DNA from 3 places in the Herbaspirillum sp. 1173 genome. Region 3 is predicted to be linked to each of the others. Evidence: predicted binding sites of a transcription regulator. Region 3 holds the regulator's gene; each other region holds the start of a gene.
What was found. Region 3 encodes FliA, which starts transcription of late flagellar genes. Its sites were predicted from a motif close to CTAAAGTTTNNNNNNNNNNNGCCGNTA; they were not measured.
Positions count from the first base shown of each region.

Region 1: the regulator FliA is predicted to act here: its motif matches at 3,688-3,714, upstream of J2X56_RS26190 (DUF5610 domain-containing protein).
Region 2: the regulator FliA is predicted to act here: its motif matches at 3,062-3,088, upstream of motA (flagellar motor stator protein MotA).

Region 1 covers NZ_JAVDSP010000014.1:53,393-61,343, reverse strand. Annotated here, with positions in the region: partial or broken gene J2X56_RS26205 (type IV pilus secretin PilQ) at 1-210, shown strand, start outside; gene aroKB (bifunctional shikimate kinase/3-dehydroquinate synthase AroKB) at 410-2,209, shown strand; gene J2X56_RS26195 (deoxyguanosinetriphosphate triphosphohydrolase) at 2,211-3,362, shown strand; gene J2X56_RS26190 (DUF5610 domain-containing protein) at 3,814-4,569, shown strand; gene J2X56_RS26185 (Tex family protein) at 4,731-7,082, opposite strand; gene pth (aminoacyl-tRNA hydrolase) at 7,325-7,903, shown strand.
Region 2 covers NZ_JAVDSP010000001.1:1,517,923-1,525,873, forward strand. Annotated here, with positions in the region: gene J2X56_RS06725 (response regulator) at 1-300, opposite strand, end outside; gene J2X56_RS06730 (hypothetical protein) at 430-984, opposite strand; gene motB (flagellar motor protein MotB) at 1,069-2,007, opposite strand; gene motA (flagellar motor stator protein MotA) at 2,087-2,947, opposite strand; gene J2X56_RS06745 (class I SAM-dependent methyltransferase) at 3,137-3,931, opposite strand; gene flhC (flagellar transcriptional regulator FlhC) at 4,030-4,644, opposite strand; gene flhD (flagellar transcriptional regulator FlhD) at 4,822-5,139, opposite strand; gene J2X56_RS06760 (cystathionine beta-lyase) at 5,812-7,008, opposite strand; gene J2X56_RS06765 (hypothetical protein) at 7,202-7,612, opposite strand; gene rimO (30S ribosomal protein S12 methylthiotransferase RimO) at 7,612-7,951, opposite strand, start outside.
Region 3 covers NZ_JAVDSP010000001.1:179,459-187,409, reverse strand. Annotated here, with positions in the region: gene flgC (flagellar basal body rod protein FlgC) at 1-240, opposite strand, end outside; gene flgB (flagellar basal body rod protein FlgB) at 246-674, opposite strand; gene flgA (flagellar basal body P-ring formation chaperone FlgA) at 903-1,640, shown strand; gene flgM (flagellar biosynthesis anti-sigma factor FlgM) at 1,854-2,168, shown strand; gene J2X56_RS00900 (flagella synthesis protein FlgN) at 2,200-2,658, shown strand; gene J2X56_RS00895 (RNA polymerase sigma factor FliA) at 2,787-3,524, opposite strand; gene J2X56_RS00890 (antiactivator of flagellar biosynthesis FleN protein) at 3,530-4,333, opposite strand; gene flhF (flagellar biosynthesis protein FlhF) at 4,368-5,858, opposite strand; gene flhA (flagellar biosynthesis protein FlhA) at 5,855-7,951, opposite strand, start outside.

The DNA of each region.
Region 1 (7,951 bases), on a different contig from region 3:
AAGACCAAGGTCCAGGTCGAGGATGGCGGCACGGTGGTCATCGGCGGCATCTACACCCAGACCGACAACGACCACGAGACGCGGGTACCGCTGCTGGGCGACCTCCCGGTCCTGGGGGCGCTGTTTCGCAGCCAGAGCAAGGTGCGGGACAAGACCGAGCTGCTGATCTTCCTGACCCCGCGCATCGTCGCCGGGCCGCGCCCGTATTGAGCCGGAAGGCCCCGGCCACGGGATTTTTCCCCGGTGGCGGGCCAAAGAACGGTAAAATCGCTGTTCCAGGCCCGCTGCGCCGGGCGCAAGCCCGCCAGCGGCGGGCAACACAGCCGTCCACCGGGCGGCAGGCGACCGTGCCGGCAGACGTGCGGCGCCATGACATTGGCCAGTAGCGCAAAGCGCAGAATTCTTAGATATGACGGGAAGCATTTTCCTTGTCGGCCTGATGGGAGCCGGCAAGACCACCATAGGCCGGGCCCTGGCCAAAAAGCTGAACAAGCGCTTCGTCGATTCGGACCACGAGATCGAAGCGCGGACCGGTGCCACCATCCCGGTGATCTTCGAGATCGAGGGCGAGGAGAACTTCCGTCGCCGCGAAGCCGAGATCATCCGCGAGCTCGCGGCCCAGCCCGACATCGTGCTGGCCACCGGCGGCGGCGCCGTCCTGCGTGCCGAGAATCGCGAGAACCTCAAGAAGGGCGGCACCGTCGTCTACCTGCGCGCCAGCATCAACCAGATCCTGCAACGTACCGGCCGCGACAAGAACCGCCCGCTGCTGCAGACCGCCGATCCGCGCCGCAAGCTCGAAGAGCTGTCGCGCCAGCGCGATCCGCTGTATCGCGAAGTGGCCGATTTCGTGGTCGAGACCAACCGGCCCAACGTGCAATTCCTGGTGCAGACCATCATCAGCCATCTGGAACTCTCGCCCAAGGACGGTTCCTGGCTGGCCGAACCGGAACCTGACGAAACCGTCGTATTCGAGAGTCACAGCGCGGTCCTGACGCAAGGCGCGGACGGCAGCACCACGCTGTCCCGCAGTCATTCCACCCAGATCTTCCATGGTGCCGCCAGCACCGAACCGAATCTTCGCAGCATGAACCAGAACATCGCTCCCGCCGCTACCACGATTGCCTCGCTGACCCTCAACGTCGACCTCGGCGAACGCAGCTATCCCATCCACATCGGCCGCGGCCTGCTGGATGACGCCACGCTTTTGCCGCAATACGTCAAGGGCAAGCGCGTGGCCATCGTCACCAATGACAAGGTCGGTCCGCTCTACCTCGACAAGGTGGCGCAAGCGCTACGCGCGGCAGGCAAGCAGGTCACCGAGATCGTGCTGCCCGATGGCGAGGAAGAGAAGAACTGGGCCAGCCTGATGAAGATCTTCGATCGTCTGCTGGCCGACAAGTGCGACCGCAAGACCACCCTCATCGCCCTGGGCGGCGGCGTGATCGGCGACCTGACCGGCTTTGCGGCCGCCTCCTACATGCGCGGTGTGCCCTTCGTGCAAGTGCCCACGACCTTGCTGTCGCAGGTGGATTCCTCGGTGGGCGGCAAGACCGGCATCAACCATCCGCTGGGCAAGAACATGATCGGCGCCTTCTACCAGCCGCAGGCCGTGATCGCCGATACCGCTACCCTGCACACCCTGCCCCCGCGCGAACTGGCGGCCGGCATTGCCGAAGTCATCAAGCACGGTGCCATCATTGATGCACCCTTCTTCGACTGGATCGAAACCAATATGGCGCGCCTGGTCTCCAAGGATGACGCCGCCCTGGCTTATGCCATCCAGCGCTCCTGCGAGATCAAGGCCGAGGTGGTGCGCCAGGACGAACGCGAAGGTGGCCTGCGCGCCATCCTCAACTTCGGCCACACCTTCGGCCATGCGATCGAGAATGGCCTGGGCTACGGCCAGTGGCTGCATGGCGAGGCCGTCGGTTGCGGCATGGTGATGGCGGCCGATTTGTCGCAGCGCCTGGGCTATATCGATGGCGCCACGCGCGAGCGCATCCGCGCCGTGACCGCCGCGGCCGGCCTGCCGACGGTGGCTCCGAATCTGGGCACCGAACGCTGGCTGGACCTGATGGAAGTGGACAAGAAAAACGAAGGCGGTGCGATCAAGTTCATCCTGATCAAGCCGCTGGGCAGTCCCCTGATTACCAACGCGCCGCAGGAACTGCTCCTGCAAACCCTGGCGGCCTGTACCGGAGAATGACATGCACACTGAAGCGCCCGACCATCTCGCCCCCTATGCCGCCCACTCGGCAAGTTCGCGAGGCCGGCGCTTCAGTGAAACGCCACCGGGCTCGCGCAGCGAATTCCAGCGCGACCGTGACCGCATCGTCCACTCCACCGCCTTCCGCCGTCTCGAATACAAGACGCAGGTCTTCGTCAATCATGAAGGCGACCTGTTCCGCACCCGCCTGACCCACAGCATCGAAGTCGCCCAGATCGCCCGCTCCTGCGCGCGCAACCTGCAACTGAACGAAGACCTGGTGGAAGCCATCTCGCTGGCCCACGACCTCGGCCACACGCCTTTCGGCCATGCCGGGCAGGACGAGCTCAACCACTGCATGAAGCATCACGGCGGCTTCGAACACAACCTGCAGAGCCTGCGCGTGGTCGATGAGCTGGAGCAGCACTACGCTGCCTTCGATGGCCTCAATCTCACCTTCGAGACGCGCGAAGGCATCCTCAAGCACTGCTCCCTGCACAATGCGCGCCAGTTGGGCGAGATCGGCGTGCGCTTCCTGGAAAAGAAGCAGCCCTCGCTGGAAGCGCAGCTGGCCAACCTGGCCGATGAGATCGCCTACAACAATCACGACATCGACGATGGCCTGCGCTCCGGCCTGTTGACCATGGAGCTGATGAGCGAAGTCGATTTCTTCGCACGCCATCTGCGCGAAGTCGAACAGGCCTATCCCGGCATCACCGGACGCCGCGTCATCCATGAGACCGTGCGCCGCATGATCAATGCGCTCATCGTCGACCTGAACCAGACCTCGCGCAGCCGCATCGCCGAGATCGCCCCGCGCGACATCGAGGATGTGCGCAATGCGCCGCAGCTCATCGCCTTCTCCGATGCGATGGCCGCCGAAGCCGCGATACTGAAAAAATTCCTGCGCGAGAAGCTCTACCGCCACTATCAGGTCAATCGCATGACGGCCAAGGCACGCCGCATCATCGCCGAGATGTTCGAGGCCTTCACCTCTCAGCCCAGCCTGCTGCCGCCGGACTATCAGGTCAAGGGCATCACGGACGAAACCCAGCGTCTCGACAAGCAGGCGCGCAAAGTCGCCGACTACATCGCCGGCATGACCGATCGCTATGCCATTCGCGAGCATCGGCGCTTGTTCGTGATGGAGTGAGGATTGATGGAGCGGGTGCAACGCCCGCGTTGAACGCCGCGTATCGATACGCGGCGTTTTCATTCAGCGCATCCGTGCGCCCTCATTGTCGTGCTGCCAGCGCGATTTCATTACCCCAATGCAATTGAAATCCCGCTGCCAGCATCTCGCGCACATTTCGTTACATTTTTTCTTGATCGCCTGCGTCCGTCGCGGTCAGCCCGACGGCACGCACGGTATCGCCGCAAACCCGCTTCCAGCAAGGCTTTTCCAAAGATTGCGCGGGTGCAATGCAGACTTGTCAACGAAGTCCCCCAGAAACTGACAGGTGTAAATTTCTGTCAATATCAAGTCCGCTTTGAACAGGCCGTTATGCAGGAATGGAGTGGATGCGCATGGTGCGCAGTTTCGCCTCCGTGGATCCGTCTCCCCCTCTGATGCCCGGATCCCCTTTCATTTTCAGGAGACCGTCATGGCTATCGGCAACACCAGCGGCGTGGACAACAAGTCCCTGCTGCCCGTCACCCCTTCTTCCACTTCGTCGACCTCTGCCGCAGCGTCAGACAACGACAAGCTGCCCGCCACCGCCGGCGACAGCAGCGGCGGCGACAAGATCGCCCAGGCCAAGCAAGCCAACCTGCTCACCGTGAGCGGCGCCAAGGCCCAGTTCAATCTCTCCATCGTGCAATCCTCGCTGGAGGTATCGCTGCAGACGCAGAACGATCCGCTGTCGCTGGTCTACAAGACCGCCATCGAGAACATCAACGATATCCTGCGTCCGCAGCTGGGCGACAACGCCATCCAGACCGCATCGACCCAGGACAATTCGCCGGAGGCAACGGCCGGCCGTATCGTCTCCTTCATCACCAACATGTTCGAGCTCTACAAGCAGAACAATCCGGACAAGGAAGATGCCAGCAACATCGACGACTACATGAACCTGATCTTCAAGGGTGTCGACCAGGGCTTCAAGGAAGCACGCGGCATCCTGGAGAGCCTGAACGTGCTGCAAGGCGATATTGCCAGCAACATCGACAAGACCTATGACCTGGTGCAGAAGGCGCTGGGCGACTTCATCAACAAGGTCAAGGGCGGCAAGCAGGAGGGTGAGGACGGATCGGGCAGCGAAGGCAATGCGGATGGCCAGGGCGGTACGCTGGTGGCCAGCGAGACGACTGTCAGTATTTCAGTGTCGGTGAGCCAGACGCGGATCAGCACCAGTGCGTAATCGCACCTTGCAGTCGCGCTGAGCTGCAAAAGCCAATTCGCAAAAACTAATAAAAAAGAGGCTGTCTCTCTTGGGAGACAGCCTCTTTTTACTTATTTTTCATGACATCGAAAGGCGTGAGAAAGACCGCCCTCGACATCACAAACCATCACAAAAAAACATCACCCACGCAACTTCGCAAACGCCGCCGCCATCGCATTGTTGGCCGGTGCCTGCTCACGGCCGCGCTGGTTCTGGTGTTGCGACAAACGGCGCGAATCGGTACGGTCACCGCGCTGTTCATTGCGCGCACCCGGGGCCGGGGCTGTGTCGTTCAGGCGCATGGTCAGGGCGATGCGCTTGCGCTTCTCGTCCACTTCCAGCACCTTGACCTTGACCACCTGGCCGGCCTTGACCACGGTGTGCGGATCCTTCACATAGCTGTTGGACAGCGCCGAAATGTGGACCAAGCCATCCTGGTGCACGCCGATGTCGACGAAGGCACCGAAGGCCGCCACGTTGGTGACCACGCCTTCGAGGATCATGTCCACGCGCAGGTCCTTGATCTCTTCCACGCCTTCCTTGAAGGTGGCGGTGGTGAACTCGGGACGCGGGTCACGGCCTGGCTTGTCGAGTTCCTTCAAGATGTCGGTGACGGTGGGCACACCGAACTTCTCATCGGCATACTTGGCCGGCGACAGGCCCTTCAACAGCGAGGTCTGGCCCAGCACGCTCTTCACATCCTTCTTGATGTCGGCCAGGATCTTTTCCACCAGCGGATAGGATTCCGGGTGCACCGCCGAGGCATCCAGCGGGTTCTCACCATTCATCACGCGCAGGAAGCCGGCGGCTTGCTCGAAGGTCTTGTCGCCCAGGCGCGGCACCTCACGCAGCGCTGCGCGGGAATTGAACATACCCTTCATATCCCGGTAGGACACGATGCTCTGCGCCACGCTGGCGTTGAGCCCGGAGACGCGCGCCAGCAGCGGTGCGGAAGCGGTGTTCACATCGACCCCCACCGCGTTGACGCAGTCCTCGACCACGGCATCCAGCGAGCGCGCCAGTTGCGACTGGCTCACATCGTGCTGGTACTGGCCCACGCCGATGGACTTGGGATCGATCTTGACCAGCTCGGCCAGCGGGTCCTGCAGGCGGCGCGCAATCGAGACCGCGCCGCGCAGCGACACGTCCAGATCCGGCAATTCCTTGGAAGCGAATTCGGAGGCCGAATACACCGACGCGCCCGCTTCGGAGACCACGATCTTGGTGAGCTTGAGTTCGGGACGCAGTTTGATGAGGTCCTGGGCCAGCTTGTCAGTCTCACGCGAGGCGGTGCCGTTGCCAATCGAGATCAGCGAGACATTGTGCTTCTCGGCCAGTTGCGAGAGGGTATGCAGCGAACCGTTCCAGTCATTGCGCGGCTGGTGAGGATAGATGGTATCGGTGGCGACGACCTTGCCGGTGGCGTCCACGATGGCGACCTTCACGCCGGTACGCAGGCCCGGATCCAGGCCCATGGTGGCACGCGGGCCGGCCGGTGCCGCCAGCAGCAGGTCCTTCAGGTTGCGGGCGAAGACGTTGATGGCTTCAGCCTCGGCCTTCTCGCGCAGGTTGGTCATCAGCTCGGTTTCGAGGTGCATGAAGACTTTCACGCGCCAGGCCCAGCGCACCGTGTCGGAGAGCCACTTGTCGGCCGGACGGCCCTTGTTGGACACACCGAAACGTGAAGCAATGCGACCTTCGCAGGGATTGTGCGGGGCATCCCACTTCGGCTTCTCTTCTTCGGTATCCAGGCGCAGGATGACGTTCAACATCTCTTCGCGGCGGCCACGGAACAGTGCCAGGGCGCGGTGCGAGGGAATGGTGGAATAGGTTTCGGAGTAATCGAAATAGTCGGCGAATTTTTCACCGGCATCCTGCTTGCCCTCGATCACCTTGGATTCGACCACGCCGTGCTCGGTGAGGTATTCGCGCAGGCTCTGCAGCAGCTCGGCATCTTCCGAGAAACGCTCCATGAGGATCTGGCGCGCGCCATCCAGGGCGGCCTTGGTATCGGGCACGCCGGGGTTGTCGCCGTTGTCGGTGGTGAAGGCGGGCTTGATGAACTTGGCCGCTTCTTCTTCCGGGTTCAAGGCCGGGTCATTCAGGAGCGCATCGGCCAGCTCGGTCAGGCCGGCTTCGGCGGCGATCTGGGCCTTGGTGCGGCGCTTGGGCTTGTAGGGCAGGTAGAGGTCTTCCAGGCGGGTCTTGTCTTCCGCGTGGGTGATGGCGTCCAGCAGCACGGGCGTCATCTTGCCCTGCTCTTCGATGGAGGCGATGATCGCGGCGCGGCGGCTTTCCAGCTCGCGCAGGTAACGCAGGCGTTCTTCCAGCAGACGTAGTTGGACATCGTCCAGGCCGCCGGTGACTTCCTTGCGGTAGCGGGCGATGAAGGGAACGGTGGCACCTTCGTCCAGCAAGGCGATGGCGGCAGCGACCTGAACCGGCTTGGCGGCGAGTTCGAGGGCGAGTCGTTGTTCGATAGAAGGCAGCATGGTGAAACCCAGTCAACAGTTGAGCAATTAAGCGGTTAAGCGTTTATGCAGTGAAGAAAAACAAGCGTTGGATGATACGCAATTCAGGCAGCCAAGCCAATCTTGACATTGTGCGATTGCACGCCAAAGTGCCTTGGCGCGGGCCTCGCCGGTGCCTGCACGGCTGCACGCGGATTGGACGCGCAGCCGCAAAGCCGGGATAATCGGCGCTTTCGCATTGCGCGTCCTCGTCCTTCAGCACCATGTCCATCCGTCTCATCGTCGGCCTCGGCAACCCCGGCCCGGAATACGAACAAACCCGCCACAACGCCGGCTTCTGGCTGGTCGACAATCTCGCCGGTCCGGTGCGCCTGGCACGCGAGCAGCGTTTCAACGCCTTGGCGGGCAAGACCAGCATCGCCGGCAATGAGGTCTGGCTGCTGGAACCGCAGACCTACATGAACCGGTCCGGCCAGTCGGTCGGTGCACTGGCGCGCTTCTACAAGATCAATCCGGATGAAGTGCTGGTGGTGCATGACGAACTGGACCTGCCGCCGGGCGCGGCCAAGATCAAGAAAGGCGGTTCCTCGGGCGGACACAACGGCTTGAAGGACATCACTGCGGCCCTGGGCACGCAAGACTACTGGCGCCTGCGGCTGGGCATCGGCCATCCGCGCACGCTGGGGCTGCAACAGCCGGTGGCCGACTTCGTGCTGCACCGGCCGCGCAAGGAAGAACAGGCGCTGATCAACGAGGCGCTGGACAAGAGCCTCAACGTCATCCCCCTGCTGGTGCAGGGCAAGTTCGAACAGGCCATGATGGAATTGCATACCGGGAAGTAATCCCCTGCCGGGGAAAAACCAAGGCAGATGAACGAAGGGCGCTCGACA
Region 2 (7,951 bases), 1.3 Mb from region 3:
ATTGGCACCGGCCGCCTTGCCCTTGGCCTTCATCTCGTCGCTGAACTCGGTGGTCAGCATCAGGATGGGCACACGTGCGTAACTGGTCAGCTCGCGCAGGGAGCGGATCAGCGTCAGGCCGTCCATGCGCGGCATGTTCTGGTCGGTCAGGACCAGGTCGAAGGTATGCGTCTTGGCCTTTTCCAGCGCGTCCACACCGTCGACCGCCTCGGTCACGTTGTAACCCGCAGCTTTCAGACTGAATACCACCATCTGACGCAGTGACCCGGAATCATCTACTGCGAGAATCGTTTTGGACATCGTTACTCCCTGTTTCTTCAATAAGGCTCATGCGCGTATGCATTATGCCGCACCCTTGGCCACCGACCTACCGCCCAGCCAAGGCCGGAATGACCTAGTTCAATCTTGTACCACTCAGCCAGCCACCGATCAGAACAGCTCGATGTCGCCACTTTCCATGCGGGTCTGGCGCACTGCTTTCCAGAGCCCGGTATCGAGCATGTTGAGGCGCTCTTCAATCGCCTGCACCGTGCTGGCCAGCAATTCCTTGACCTCTTCGTCGGTCTGGCCCTGCTCGGGGACGATCTCGAAGCTGTTCGCACTCAGGACCCCCAGCGCTTCACGCAGGCCGATCACGCGGCGCACGATGCGTTCCAGCAGCTGGCTGGTCATGTCCTGGAACTGCAAGCCGGTCACGGCCGCGTTGACGTAGTGGCTGACTTCGCCCTGGGTGGCCTTGAGCTGATCAATGCTCGCACTGTCGAACTGGCCGCTGCCGTTCATCAGGCCTTCCAGGATGGATTGCTGTATCTGTACCGCGCGATGCAGCTCCATGAAACTGTTGCCCAGCTTGCCGATGGCTTCGCCCAGCAGGATGTTGGTCTGGACCAGGTCCGACTCCACTTCCGTCAATTGGCGGCTGCCGCCGCTGGCAGTATCGAGCAACAAGCGCTTGAGCTCCTGCAGCATGGTCTTGGTCGGCATATCCGGCTCTCTTCCCCTGTTCAATTGGAACACTTCTGCTTCATTGGCACACCGCGCGCACCCGCGCAGGCGTGGCACCTGTTATCAGTTCTTGGCCGGCGCACTCAGCCCTTGCTGCACGTCTTCATCGCTGGCATCGGTGGGCACGTTCAACGAGCCGCTATCCTTTTCCACCAGTTCTTCCGCCTTCTTGTTCATGACGATGATGCTGATGCGGCGGTTGATCGGGTTGAACGGATCTTCCTTGTCCAGCAGCACTGCCGAGGACAGGCCCACCACCCGCAGCACCTTCGATTCGTCCATGCCGCCGGTAATGAGTTCGCGGCGCGACGCATTGGCGCGGTCAGCCGACAGTTCCCAGTTGCTGTAGCCCTTCTCGCCGCGCGAATAAGGCGTGGCATCGGTGTGGCCGGACAGGCTGATCTTGTTGGGCACGTCGTTCAATGTGCGGCCGATCTCGTGCAGGATTTCCTTGGTGTAGGGCTGCAGCTGTGCACTGGCCAGGGCAAACATGGGACGGTTCTTTTCGTCCACGATCTGGATGCGCAGGCCTTCCGAGGTAATGTCGATCAACAGCTGGTTCTTGAACTGCTTCAAGGTCGGATTGGAATCGATGGCCTTTTCCAGGCGCGACTTCAGTTCTTCCAGCCGGGTGCGCTCGGCGCGCTCCAGCTCCTGCTGTGCCTGTTTCAGGTTCTGCTTGCGCGAGACCACATCGTTCTCGCCCTTGCGCAGCTGGCCGTCCTGGCGGGTCAGATCCTTGCCGCCGCCGGGCAGCACCGTGTTGGCATCACCACTGCCGGAACCACCGGCCATGGCCACCTTCAGCGGCGTCTTGAAGTATTCGGCAATACCGTTCAGGTCGCCCTTGGCGGTCGATCCCAGCAGCCACATCAGCAGGAAGAAGGCCATCATCGCGGTCACGAAGTCGGCGTACGCAATCTTCCAGGCGCCACCATGGTGACCCCCGCCGCCTTTCTTGATCCGCTTGACGATAATGGGACGTAGACCTTCGTCGGCCATGCCTGTGCTCCTGCTTCAATACTGATGTCTGTGTGAATCGCCCTGCCTGCCGGCCTCCCCTGGCCGGCCTGCCGACCGCTTACTTACCCTTGGCCTGCTTGACGTGCTCTTCCAGTTCGAGGAAGGTCGGACGTTCGGTCGAGAACAGGACCTTGCGGCCGAATTCGATCGACAGTGCCGGCGCGTAGCCATTCAGGCTCGCCAGCAACGTCACCTTCACGCACTGGTAGATCTTGGTCGATTCGTGCAGCTTCTGTTCCAGCAAGCTGGAGAGCGGGCCCACGAAACCGTAGGCCAGCAGAATACCGAGGAAGGTACCGACCAGCGCGTGTGCGATCAGCATGCCCAGCTCGGAGGGAGGGATACCCACCGACTCCATGGTGTGCACCACGCCCATCACCGCCGCCACGATACCGAAGGCCGGCATGCCGTCGCCCAGCTTGGCGATGCAATGCACCGGAATCTCGCCCTCGTGATGGTGGGTCTCGATTTCGTTGTCCATCAGGTTTTCGATCTGGAACGCATCCATGTTGCCCGACACCATCAGGCGCAGGTAATCGGTCATGAACTCGATCAGGTGATGGTCGGCCAGCACGCCAGGGTACTTGCTGAAGATGGGGCTGCTTTCCGGCTCTTCGATGTCGCCTTCGATCGACATCAAACCCTCTTTACGGGATTTGGTGAGGATCTCGAACAGCAGCGCCATCAGTTCCATGTACAGCGCCTTGGTGTAGGTGCTGCCCTTGAAGACCGTCGGCAAAGCCTTCATGGTGGCCTTGATGGCCTTGTTGTTGTTACCGACCAGGAAAGCGCCCAGCGCGGCGCCGCCGATCATGAGCAGTTCGAGTGGCTGGAACAGTGCCCCCAGGTGGCCGCCCGACAGGGCAAAGCCGCCGAAGACGGACCCCATGACCACGATATATCCAATGATGACTAGCAAGTGCCTACTCCCGTCCCTGTGGCGTTGAGTGTATTTTCACGTTCGTCAGATTACAGGTATTCCAGTCAAGCAAATGGGGGAATACATATCCGAAAAACGCCCTTCCTTTTCGATTTACGGCTGAAGTGGCGCAAACTTGATACGTCGCGTCTCGCAGCCCCTGTAAAGGGGCTCTTTACCTGTGTCGCCTCACATGCGCCATCCGTGCAGTACCCTGCCCCCGTGCTCCGGTTCGACCACCACATCCGGAGTGGTACCGGGGATATGAAATTCGTAGCTCAGAAGCAGTGTCCCCGGCTTCATCTCGGCGCGCGCCTTGTGCCACAGCGCCTCCATCGCCGCCGGTGACAGATAGGCAAACACCACGTCATAGTCACCAAAATCCAGCAGCAGGTAGTCGCCGCGCACGAAGCGGCAGCGATTGCCCGCCAGTGCCGCCCGCAGCCGGCTCACCAGCCACGGCAAGGGCGCAATCTCGATGCCGGTGAATTCACTCTCGGGCCGGCGGCGCGACAGGTCCAGCACGGCACCGCCCAGGCCACTGCCGATATCCATGAAACGGATCGGCCGCCCCTCGGGCAAGAGACCCGCCACCGCATCCCAAGCAGTCTGCCCGGAAGGGTAGAACGGCACCTGGCTGCGAAAGGTCGACCAGAACAGCACCAGCATGAACAGGAACACCGCCAGGAACACCCACGACGGCAGGTGCAACTGACCCACGCCCAATGCCGCCAGCGGGAACACCAGCAGGATCAGCCACCACCACGCGGCCATGCGGCGCAGTCGTGCCAGCAGCGCAGCGATCACGCCATGCAGCAGGGAAGTCTGGAGGGGGGAAAGAGGAGCGAGACCGGCGCGCTGGAACAGCACGTCCAGCACGTTGGCACCGATCAGGCCCAGCACGAACAGCAGCAAGGCCTGGATGGCCGGCGCCTGCCACAGGGGCCTGCGCCCGGCACCGGGGTGATTCTCAGGTTCGGACATCGAGGCAATCGGCCTTATTCTTTTTTGGTTGAACACCCTGGCCCATTACCGCCCTGCTGCTCGCCAGCAGCAAGGCATCGGTACATCCCTGTTCCGGCTCAGGCCACGGCGGCCAGCACCGGCTCGGTGCCCAGCGGCGCGGAAGCAGCAACCGGCATGGCGCCTTCGACCAGACCCATGATGACCGCATCCTTGGCCTTCTTGGTCTTGCCGGCGCGCGAGGGCATGTGGCACAGGCCGCACAGGTAGTCCTGATGCAGGTCCAGGCGATGCACCACGAAGTGGCCGTGGCACTTGCAGCAAGGCGTGGTCATGAGCATCTTGCTTTCGAAGAAGCGCACCAGCGTCCAGGCACGGGTCAGCGACAGCACCGGCTCGCCGGCATCGTTGTAGCCGACCTGCTCCAGGTAGAGCTTGTAGGCCTTCATGACGGCCTCAATGCCACTGATGCGGGCATGCTCGATCAGGTAGCGGTGAATGTTGATGAACAGCGAAGAATGGATATTGGGCTGCCAGGTGATGAACCAGTCCGTCGAGAACGGCAGCATGCCCTTGGGTGGCGAGACCCCCTTCAATTCCTTGTACAGCTTCAGCAGTCGCTCGCGCGACAGCGAGGTTTCCGATTCCAGCAACTGGAGGCGTGCCCCCAGATTGATCAGTTCAATGGCCAACTGAATTTCCTGCGCCTCTGTCACAACGCTCTTTTTAGCCATGGTGCAACCCCCCGGTGATTTCGTAATAAAACTGCCTGACCCCAATTCGCCGGCCCCGGGCGGGCGAACTTTCAGGCATGAATGCAAGACTGAAACTGAATAACTCTGTAGAACGTCTTCCCCTGCGGCGCGTTGACTGCCCCTGGCCACGCCGGCCATGCTTTTTGTCTTGTTGTTTTACGAAATTTGTTCGCCGGGCTGGCAGGCCATCAGGATGGCTGCGTGTGACTGCGCCAGGCTCTTGTCCTTGTTGTAGTTGGTCAGCATGCCGAGGATGGCGCCGTCGTCGAAACGGAAACGGGTCAACATCATGTTGGTCGCCGCCAGCTTCATGATCTGCACGTTGGACAAGCCTTCGATCAGATCGGCGATCTCGGCGCTGATACCCAGACGGAAGATTGCGGTCGGTTTGTCCGAACGGATCATTTGCTGCGCCAGCATGAGATAGCTCAGGTTGGCATCGCGGATCTCCGCCATCATGTCGTTGGTATTCATTTGCACCCCACCTCGGTAAGTACTTCCTACGGCTCACGCGGCTGAACGCTGCATCGAGCTGCTTACAATCGCTTACATTTACTTGACTGCAAGCCAATTCTGAGGGGGGCAGGACAGGCGGGAAATTAGACTTGGTCGGTATTTTTAGACGGAGAGAAGCCCGAGCATCTTGTAGGTATCCGTCTTACACGACTGCGGGATATTGGTGAAGATTTCCATTCTGGCAGCCAAAGAGCGAGGAGGCTCGTGACTTTGCGCGCCAATCAGGAATTTCCTGATCAAAAGGTTTCCTGGTTGAAATGACAAAAGAAAATTGTCTTCCGAGCAACAAAAAAAGTTGTAAATATTCGATGACAAACGCCGTCTTGTTGCTTGGGGACGACTAGCTCATCCAGTTTTTTGGGCAGTTCACTGTAGATGGCTTCAGCAAGAACACCCAGAAAACTTGCATATATTTACCCGCTTTGATGATTTTTGCGCAACGTCAAAGACCGTCGGGAAGCCACCGTATCGAGAATTGCTACCATTTTATGACGCTGCCAAGTGCGGCAAAACGATAAACAGATGCAGCATTTACCTTTATTCAATTTCTTTTGTGCAAACTGAACCGTGGCGGCCATCAGACGCGCCCTGCCCCGCTGCCGACACCGGCAGCCGAGCAGGGCTGGCCACTCAGAGCTTGCTCAAGGCCTGCTCGATATCGGCAATGAGGTCGGCGGGGGCTTCCAGCCCGATGTTGAAACGCACCAGCACACCTTCTCGCTGCCACTGGTGGCGCATGCCACGCATGCGGTAGGGCACGCAGAGGCTGTGGGCACCGCCCCAGCTGTAGCCGATCTTGAAGAGCTGGAGGCTGTCGACGAAGCGGTCGGTCTGCTCCTCGCTGTAGCGCGGATCGAAGATCACCGAGAACAGCCCCCCTGCCCCGGTGAAATCGCGCTTCCAGTGGGCGTGTCCGGGGCAATCCTCGAAGGCGGGGTGCAGCACCGCCACGATTTCCGGGCGCTGCTTGAGCCAGGCCGCGACCTTGCGCGCGGCCGCATCGTGCGCCTCGAAACGCAGGCGCATCGAGGACAGGCTGCGCAGGACCAGGTAAACGTCGTCCATGCCCACGCCGAAGCCCAGGCGCATGTGGGCCAGTTCCAGTTTCTCGTTGAGCGCCTGGTCGCGCACGATGACCGCGCCCATGAGGACATCCGAGCCGCCGGACTGGTACTTGGTGACCGCTTGCATGACGATGTCCACGCCGTGCTCGAAGGCCTTGAAGGCGATGCCGGCCGCCCAAGTATTGTCGATGGCCACCAGCACGCCCTTTTCATGCGCTGCACGGCACAGGGCCGGGATGTCAGGCACTTCCATCGAGACCGAACCGGGTGCTTCGGTCCACACCAGGCGTGTATTGGGCTGGATCAGCTCGGCCAGGCCGGCGCCGACCATGGGGTCGTAGAAGCGTGCGGTGATCCCGAAATCACGCTCCAGCCACTGCCCCAGGTCCTTGCTGGGGCCGTAGACGTTATCCGGCAGCAGCACGTCGTCGCCCGTCTTCAGGAAGGCGAAGTTGACCATCGCGATGGCCGCCAAGCCGCTGGGGGTGACACGGCAATAGGAGCCGCCCTCGATCTCGGCCAGCCGCGCTTCCAGCACGAAGCTGGTCGGGGTGCCGTGCAGGCCGTAGGTATAGCCCAGCTTTTCGCGCCAGTCGCGCGAACGCATGGCGGCCACGTTGGGGAACAGCACGGTGGAGGCGTGATGGATGCCGACCGGGAAGGCCTCAAAGCCGTCCGGAGCGCGGTAGCTGCTGTGGACGAGGGCGGTCTGGGGATCAAGCGGGAGAGAAGATGCGGGGGACGTAGCGTTGGAATCGGACACGGGTCTGCCTCTGGAAACGATCGCGCCCCAGGAACGGGGCGCAAAGGTCTCACTATACGCGCAGCTTGTTCACATCGAAAGCAACAGAAGCGGCCGGAAAGCCCGAGAAATGGCGCAGATGGCAGACCAGCGTGAACGCAGTTTCATATCGCCTGTACAGCGCCGTAGTTTGGCCTTCGTCGCCGCCCGGTGCTCAGGGCAACTGCAAGGCGAAGGGCTTGCTGATGCTGCCATCGGCGCTGGACCAGGTCCCGGTAATGGACTGGCCCTGGCGGTGCCCTTCCCATTGACCGGACACATCCTTGCCGTTGACCGATTCCTCCATCAGCAGGTCATCGCCATCGACCTCTCCGGCCACCAGGATCTCGGGTGAACCGCCGAAGAAGAAATAGCGTCCTTCCAGGCCATCTTCGTTCTTCTTGGGCTGCAGCGAGAGCTGGATGTCGCGCCCGTCGATCTGGCCGCGCAGCACCAGGGCATGCGTCATCAGGGTCTGCTGCAGCGAGCCTTCAGGCGCATTGGCGGCGGGGCCGGACGCAGCGGCCCGGGCCGGCATGAGCACGCTGGCACCGCACAGCGCCAGCGCCATCAAGAGCGCGCGCATCACTCAGCCGCGCCCCACAGGTCATGGGCGTCGGCGGCGGTGATGCGCACATCGACGAACTGGCCCACTTCCAGCTTGCGGTGCGGTTCGAAAGGCGGTTTCACATAGACCACGCCGTCGATCTCGGGCGCATCCGAATAGGTACGGCCGGTACCGCCATTGCGGTCCACTTCATCGATGAGCACGCGCAGGGTCTTGCCCACCTTGGCTTGCAGGCGCTTCTTGGAAATCTCTTCCTGCAGCTGCATGACACGGCCACGGCGTTCTTCGCGCACTTCCTCCGGTACCGGATTGGCGATGTCGTTGGCGGTCGCGCCTTCCACCGGGGAATAGGCGAAA
Region 3 (7,951 bases):
GGGGTCGTAGACCAGCTTGGGCGGGGCTTGATTCTCGACCACGGCCGCCACTTTCACGCCGCTGTCCTTGACGCTGCCCACCGGAATGGCTTCGAACACCACCTGCTTGGCCTTGTAGGGCGTGCCATCGGGGCTGGTCGCGCTGTCGGCGTTGGCGATGTTGCTGGCCGTGGCGTTGAGGCGCTGTGCCTGGGCGCTCATGGCCGAGCCGGCGACGTTGAAGATGTTGGAAAGAGACATGTTTATCAGCCCGGTTGGATAGCGTTCAGCATGGCCTTGATCTGGCCGTTCACGGAGGTGACTCCGGCTTCGTAGCGGATGCCGTTGTCCAGGAATTCATTGCGCTCCACATCCATATCGACCGTATTGCCGTCCACGCTGCCCTGGGCCGGCGTGCGGTACTGCAAGGCGGTGCCGCCGATGCTGCCCGGACCGTTGTCGGGCGCGGTGCCGGCCACGTGCGTGGCAGCAGTGCGCTCCAGCTGCAGCGGCGGGATCGTGTTGGACTTGTTGTCCAGCGCATTCTTGAGCGCGTCGGCAAAGTTGACGTCACGCGCCTTGTAGTTGGGCGTGTCCGCGTTGGCGATGTTGGACGCCAGCACCTGCTGGCGCTGGGACCGCAGGTTCAGCGCCATCTCGTTGAAACGGAAATAATCGTCGAGCTTAGAGACCATCAGGTCCTCCGGAAGTACCAGCGCCCCCTGTCCTGCCCGGCCTGTTGCCGGGCCGCTTGCGGACTGCGCCGATGATGGAATTACGTAGGCTTGATCATACGTTCGCACCCCGAACTCTAAGGGGCGATAAAGAGAGAAAAGCCTCCCCTGTTTGCCCTTTTGACCTCGCGCGCGCGACGTACCATGAGTGCCAAGATTCGCCTATGCCCTGCGGGCAAGTTGCACAAAATGAAACACGCTTTCCGCGCCCTGCGCCGCACTTTCGCCGTCCTGTCCTTGCTGGCAGCCGGCCTGGGGGCGACTGCGCCTGCGCTCGCCCAGAACGACCCCAACTCCCCCCAAAAGCAGGACTTGCAAGCCTTGCAACAAGTGGCGGAGCAATTCCTGAAAAGCCAGACCTCGGGCTTGCCCGGCAGCGTCACGGTCACCATCGATCCCGCCGATGCACGCCTGACGCTGGCGGCCTGCCTTGAACCGCAAGCCTTCATGCCCAATGGTGGCCGCCTGTTCGGCCGCACCACGGTCGGCATCAAGTGCGTGGCCCCCTCCCCCTGGACCATCTACCTGCGCGCCAACGTGCAGGTGATCTCGGATTACCTGGTCGCCGCGGTCCCGCTGGCCCAGGGCCAGACCATCAGCGCCAGCGACATCACACGCATTCGCGGCGACATGTCGGCGCTGCCCAGCGGCGTGATCACCGAAGAATCACAGGTCATCGGCCGCGTCGCCAACATGTCGCTGCGCGCCGGTACGCCGCTGCGCCTCGACACCATCCGCAACCAGCGCGTGGTGCAGCAAGGCCAGGCGGTACGGGTCGTATCGATCGGCCCGGGCTTCCAGATTTCCACCGAAGCGCGCGCCCTGACCAATGCCAACGAAGGCCAGATGGCCCAGGCCCGGACGGCGGCCGGCCAGGTGGTGAGCGGTATTGCCAAAGCGGGCGGGATTCTGGAAATCAACTACTGAGCCGGCGACCCCGGCTTCTGTATTGATATGAAGCAATTTCCCGCAGGGCAAGTGCCGCGCGGAACGCAGCGGATCGCCCGAACAGGAATGTGAAGAAAAGTACCCGAATTCAGCTTAATTCAGGTGCGGGAATGTTAAAGTTTGCCCAGAACTGGTCGATAATCCATACGACAGGCGGGTGCGAAGCGCCCCCACCCTACAAGGAATACTGCCGTGAACGTTAACGACGCCCTCAAATCTGCTGCCCTCAACACCGAGCAGACGCAAACGCAGACCCGCAACACGACTGCCGCCAATCCTGCGGGCACTGACCCGGCCGCCACCAAAGCGGCTTCGGACAGCGTGCGCTTGTCCAGCACCTATCAGGCGCTGGAAACCAAGGACACCAAAAACGGCGGTTTCAATGCCGAAAAAGTGGAAAAGCTGAAAGCGGCCATCGCCAACGGCACTTTCCAGATCGATGCCGACAAGATCGCCGACGGCGTGATCGATACCGTCAAGAATCTCATCAGCGCCCGCCCGGCCTGATTACCGTTTTACCGCTCAGAGGATCTTTCGCATGAATCCGGCCAGCAACCTGTCCCTGGAACACGCCGCGCTGTCGCGCCTGGTGGAAAAACTGAGCCAGGAACAGGCACTGCTGGCGGAAGCCACCGCCGAAGGCCTGACCGACATCATTACCGAAAAGGCCGCGATAGTTGCTGAAATGTCCACGCTGGCCGGCAATCGCCATGCGCTGCTGGGCAGCCTCGGCTACAGTGCAGATGAAAGCGGCATGCAACAGTGGATGAATGAGCAAGCCGGCGACGCTGACCGCGAGATCTGGGCCAGCCTGTTCGAACTGGCGCAGGACGCCAAGGAACTGAACCGCGTCAATGGCCTGCTGATCGGCAAGAAGCTGTCCATCAATCAGAGCGCCCTGACCATCCTGCAGGGCAAGACCGGCACCGGCAATTTCTATGGCCCGGACGGCCAGAACAGCATCCGGTCCTCGGGACGCCGTCTGGGCGTGGTATAAGTTTCAGCCGCTTCCCGCTCACGGAAGCACAGCAAGATCGCATCAACAAAAAGCCCGGCATTTGCCGGGCTTTGTCGTTAACGCGTCCTGCGACCTCTCTCGGATCTGCGCCCTGAAGGCAGGCAGCCTCAGGCCACCCCGCTCCAGGAATGCTCGCGCAGATACGAACGCATGCGCGAGATCGCCTGGCTGTGCAACTGGCACACGCGCGATTCGGAAACGCCCATGACGGCGCCGATTTCCTTGAGGTTCATTTCCTGCTCGTAGTACAGCGCCATCAGGATCTGCTCACGCTCGGGCAAGGCCTTGATGGAATCCACCACGGCTTCACGGAAACCGCCATTGATCAGGCTCTGCAGCGGATCATCATCGCCGTCGCCGGTCTGGTAGCGGTCCAGGAAGTGTTCGTGGCCGCCATCGTCGTCGTGAAAATCTTCGTAATAGATCAACTGGTGGCCGCCGCAGTCGGTCAGCAGCGACTGATACTCGGCCAGGCTAATTTTCATGTGCTGCGCCACTTCCGCTTCTTGCGGCTGGCGGCCCAGTTGCTGCAGCAGGGACTGCATGGCTTCTTCCACCTTGCGCGCATTCTGGCGGATGCTGCGCGGCAGCCAGTCGCTGCTGCGCAGCTCATCCAGCATGGCACCGCGGATACGCTGCACGGCGTAGGTCTCGAACTGCGCGCCATGGGTTTCCTCGTAGCGGTTGACGGCGTCGAGCAAGCCCATCATGCCGGCCTGGATCAGGTCGTCCACCTCTACGCTGGGGGGCAGCTTGGCCTTGAGCTGATGCGCCAGTTTCTTGACCAGCGGCGCATGCTGCTCCAGCACGTCGTTCTTGCCCTTTTTTCCCTTGACGTTATACATGCACGTCACACTCCCAGACTGGCGCCGTCGGTGGCCATCCCGTAGCTGCTGCGGGCTGCATCCGGACCGGCCGTGAAGCGCTTGGACAGGCGCTGGAAGGCCAGCGCGGCACCGGCGAAGGGAAACACGTCCATCACCGCCCGCCCCTGTCCGGTGGCGCGGCGAATATGGTCATCCGCCGGAATCGCGCCGATGAAATTGAGCTGCGCCGCCAGGTAGCGGCTGGCCGCCTGGGCCATGTTGGCATAGACGGTACGGGCTTCGGCTTCGGTGGCATCGTTGACGATGAGACTGAAGGGACGGCGGCCGATGCGGTCGCTCAGGCTCTTCAGCAGCACATAGGCCGCCTTGATGGAAGACGCCGTGGTCGAGACCTGGATCACGATCTCGCCCATTTCCATGGTCGGCACCGGCAGCGACAGGTCGCGCGCCAGCACGCCATTGACGAGCGTAATCTCGGCCTGCTCGATGAGGCTGTCGAAGATCTCCGCCAGACGGCCGGCATGCGGATCGGTCGCCGAGGGCACGCTGCGGCGGGCGATGCGCGCCATCGAAAAACCTTCCGGCAGGAGCCGTGTGGCTTCCGCCATGGGACGCTCCATCCGCGCCACTTCCTGCAGCGTCGCCACGTCGTGACGCAGGCCGATGCGGGTCAGCAGACCGGTCGTGGCAACGTCGCCATCCACCACCAGCACGCTGTGCTTGGCCTGCGACAGGGACGCCGCCAGATTGATGAGCATGGCACTCTTCTCTTCCTCACCCAGCACCGAGAAGAAGGTGAACAGCCTGGGCACCGGACGCTCCAGCATCCGGCGCAGCCCTGCTGCCTGGTCGATATCGTAACTAGCCAAAGCTCACCTCACGCAGTCCCCGGTCATTCATGGACATGGCAGTAGGACCGATCACGCCCGGCAACTCACCTTCCTGGAATTCGAAAGGGGCGGTTTCACGCTTCTGCTTGAAGGCACGGTCGGCCAGGTAGAGCTTGTTGGCCACATGCAGGTCTTCGGGCACGCGCTGGCCATTGGCCACGTAATGCAGGTTGAGCTTGTGGCGGATCACCACATCCAGCACGTTGCCGATGGTGGCGGCTTCGTCCAGCTTGGTGATGATGCAGCCGGCCAGCCCGGAGCTGGAATAGGCATGCACCACTTCATTGAGCGTACCGCCGGTGGCGGTGGCATTCAGGCACAGCAGGCGCTTGATGTCCACGCCGGCACCGGCCAGCATGGCGTCCTGCTCGGCCACCATCTGGTCGCGCTGGCCGACACCGGCGGTATCGATCAGTACGGTGTGCTTGCCCTTGAGCTCTTCCAGGGCGATGCGCAGGTCGGTCTCATCCTTGACCGAGTGCACCATCACACCCAGGATCTTGCCGTAGATGCGCAGTTGTTCGTAACCACCGATACGGTAGCCGTCGGTCGTGATCAGGGCCAGCTTGCCGGAGCCGTGGCGCATCACGCAGCGCGCCGCCAGCTTGGCGGTGGTGGTGGTCTTGCCAACGCCGGTGGGGCCGACCAGCGCGAAGACGCCGCCGTTTTCCAGCAGTTCGTTTTCGTTGGCCAGGGTATTGAGATTGCGCGCCAGCACCGACTTGACCCAGAACATGATGTCCTGCGACTTGGAGTTGGCAGGCAGGTTTTCGGTGATCAGGCGCGACAGGCTGGCCGAGAAGCCGGCCGCCAGCATTTCCTTCAGTACCACGCCCTTGAGCGGATCGCGTTTCTGCGTACCGCCCCAGGAAATCTCCGCCAGCTGGGTTTCCAGCACGCCGCGCATGGAGCGGATCTCGCTCATGACTTCGGAGAGGATTTCGTCGTAGTCCTTGCCATCGAATTCAGGCAGGGCCGAACGTGGACGCTGGTCATGTTCCCCGGATTCCTGCGCCTGCTGGGCCGAGGCCGGACGGCCACCGGCCGCCTGCTCCGCGCGGCGGCTGCGCCAGACGCGGGCATCGCTGGCCGGAGCGGCTTCCACCGGGCGCGCAGGCGCGCGGCCGTGGGCCGGCTGGTCCAGCAATGGCGCATGCTCGGGACGCGCGGCGCGGGGCGGCTGCTGGGCCAGCGGCGACGACAGCAGCGCCGGACGCTTGGCCTGCTGTGCGTTCGGCGCACCGGACTGCTGCTGCAGCGAGGCCGCCTGCGGGCGAGCATTGGGGTCGCGCGCGCCGGTCGGGGCCACCAGGGTGGTCATGTCCTCGTTGGCCATGGCCAGGATCTCCACCCCGTCAGGAATATTGCGGTTGGAGAGAATGACGGCATCCGGGCCAAGCGCCTCGCGCACCTGACGCCAGGCCTCGCGAGAAGAATTGGCGATAAATTTCTTGACGTTCATGCTTGCCCTCCAACTAGGCTGGTAACTTTAATCGTTTTCGACTCGGGTACTTCAGCGTGCGACAGCACGCGCAACTGCGGCATGGCGCGGCGCAGGAAGCGCGCCAGCAAGGTCCGCAGCGGTGCGCCGACCAGCAGCACGGGCGACAGGCCCATCTGCTCCTGGCGCTGCGCCGCCATTTCGGTCTGCTGCACCAGCGAATCGGCCAGGCCCGGCTCGATGCCGCCGGTGTCGCCACTGGCCTGCAGTGCCTGCATGAGCAGGCGTTCGAGCTTGGAATCGAGGGCCATGACGGCCAGCTCGCTCTCGCCCGGGAAAATCTGTTGCACGATGGCGCGTCCCAGCGCAATCCGTACAATCGCCGTCAGGTCGGTCGGATCCTGAATGCGGGCGGCGTGTTCGGCCAATGTTTCGATGATAGTGCGCATATCGCGGATATGCACGCCTTCCAGCAAGAGGTTCTGCAAGACCTTCTGCAGCGTGCCCAGCGGCAGCATCTTGGGCACCAGGTCTTCCACCAGCTTGGGGGCTTCCTTGGCCAGGTGATCCAGCAGGCTCTGCACTTCCTGGCGGCCCAGCAGTTCGGCCGCGTGCGTGGTGATGAGGTGATTCAGGTGCGTCGCCACCACGGTACCGGCATCGACCACGGTGTAACCCATGGTGGAAGCCTGTTCGCGCAGGCTGCTGTCGATCCACACGGCCGGCAGGCCGAAAGCGGGATCGGAGGTCATCATCCCTGGCAGCGGACCAGTCACCATGCCCGGATTGATGGCCAGGTACTGGCCGGCATGCGCCTCGCCGTTGCCCACTTCCACACCCTTCAGGGTGATGCGGTAGGCCGACGGCTTCAGTTCCAGGTTGTCGCGGATGTGAATCGGCGGCGACAGGAAACCGACTTCCTGGGCGAATTTCTTGCGGATGCCCTTGATGCGCTTGAGCAGTTCGCCACCCTGCCCCTTGTCCACCAGCGGGATGAGGCGATAGCCGACTTCCAGGCCCAGGGTATCGACCGGCATGACGTCGTTCCAGGTCGCCTCTTCCGCTTCCGAGGGCGCAGCTGCGGCGGCAGCGGCCTGCGGAGTGGCCGCGGCGGCTTCGGCCTTGGCCGTTTGTACCCGCTTGCTGATGGCGTAGGCACCGCCGGCCATGGCCGCAGCCAGCAGCAGGAAGGCGATGTGCGGCATGCCCGGGATCAGGCCCATGCCGCCGATGATGACGGCGGTAATGTAGAGCACTTCCGGCTTGGCGAAGAGCTGGTTGATCAGTTGCCCGCCGACGTCCTGGTCGTTGGCCACGCGCGAGACCACCACACCGGCGGCGGTCGAGATGATCAGCGAAGGGATCTGCGCCACCAGGCCGTCACCGATGGCCAGCAGCGTATAGTTCTTCAACGCGGCGTCGAAGGCCAGGTCGTGCTGCACCATGCCCACCACCAGGCCGCCGACGATGTTGACCACCGTCACGATGATGCCGGCCACGGCATCGCCGCGCACGTACTTGGAGGCACCGTCCATGGCCCCGTAGAACTCGGATTCCTGCGCCACTTCCTTGCGGCGGGCGCGGGCTTCGGGTTCACCGATCATGCCGGCGTTGAGGTCGGCGTCGATCGCCATCTGCTTGCCGGGCATGGCGTCCAGGGTGAAGCGCGCGCCCACTTCGGCAATACGGCCGGCACCCTTGGTCACCACCATGAAGTTGATGATGGTCAGGATCACGAACACCACGATACCAACGGTGTAGTTGCCGCCGATCAGGAAGTGGCCGAAGGCTTCGATCACCTTGCCGGCCGCATCCGGACCGGTGTGGCCTTCGGTCAGCACCACCCGGGTGGAGGCCACGTTCAGTGACAGGCGCAGCATGGTCGACACCAGCAGCACCGCCGGGAAGGCGATGAAGTCCAGCGGCTTGACGGTGTACAGCGCAGTCATCAGCACGATCACCGACAGCGAGATGTTGAAGCTGAACAGCAGATCCAGCATGAAAGCCGGCAGCGGCAACACCATCATCGCCAGCATCATGACGATCAGGATCGGGGCCGCCAGCGCCCGGCCGCTCTTGAGCGGGACCCAGGCCGGGATTTTCATGGTATTGAG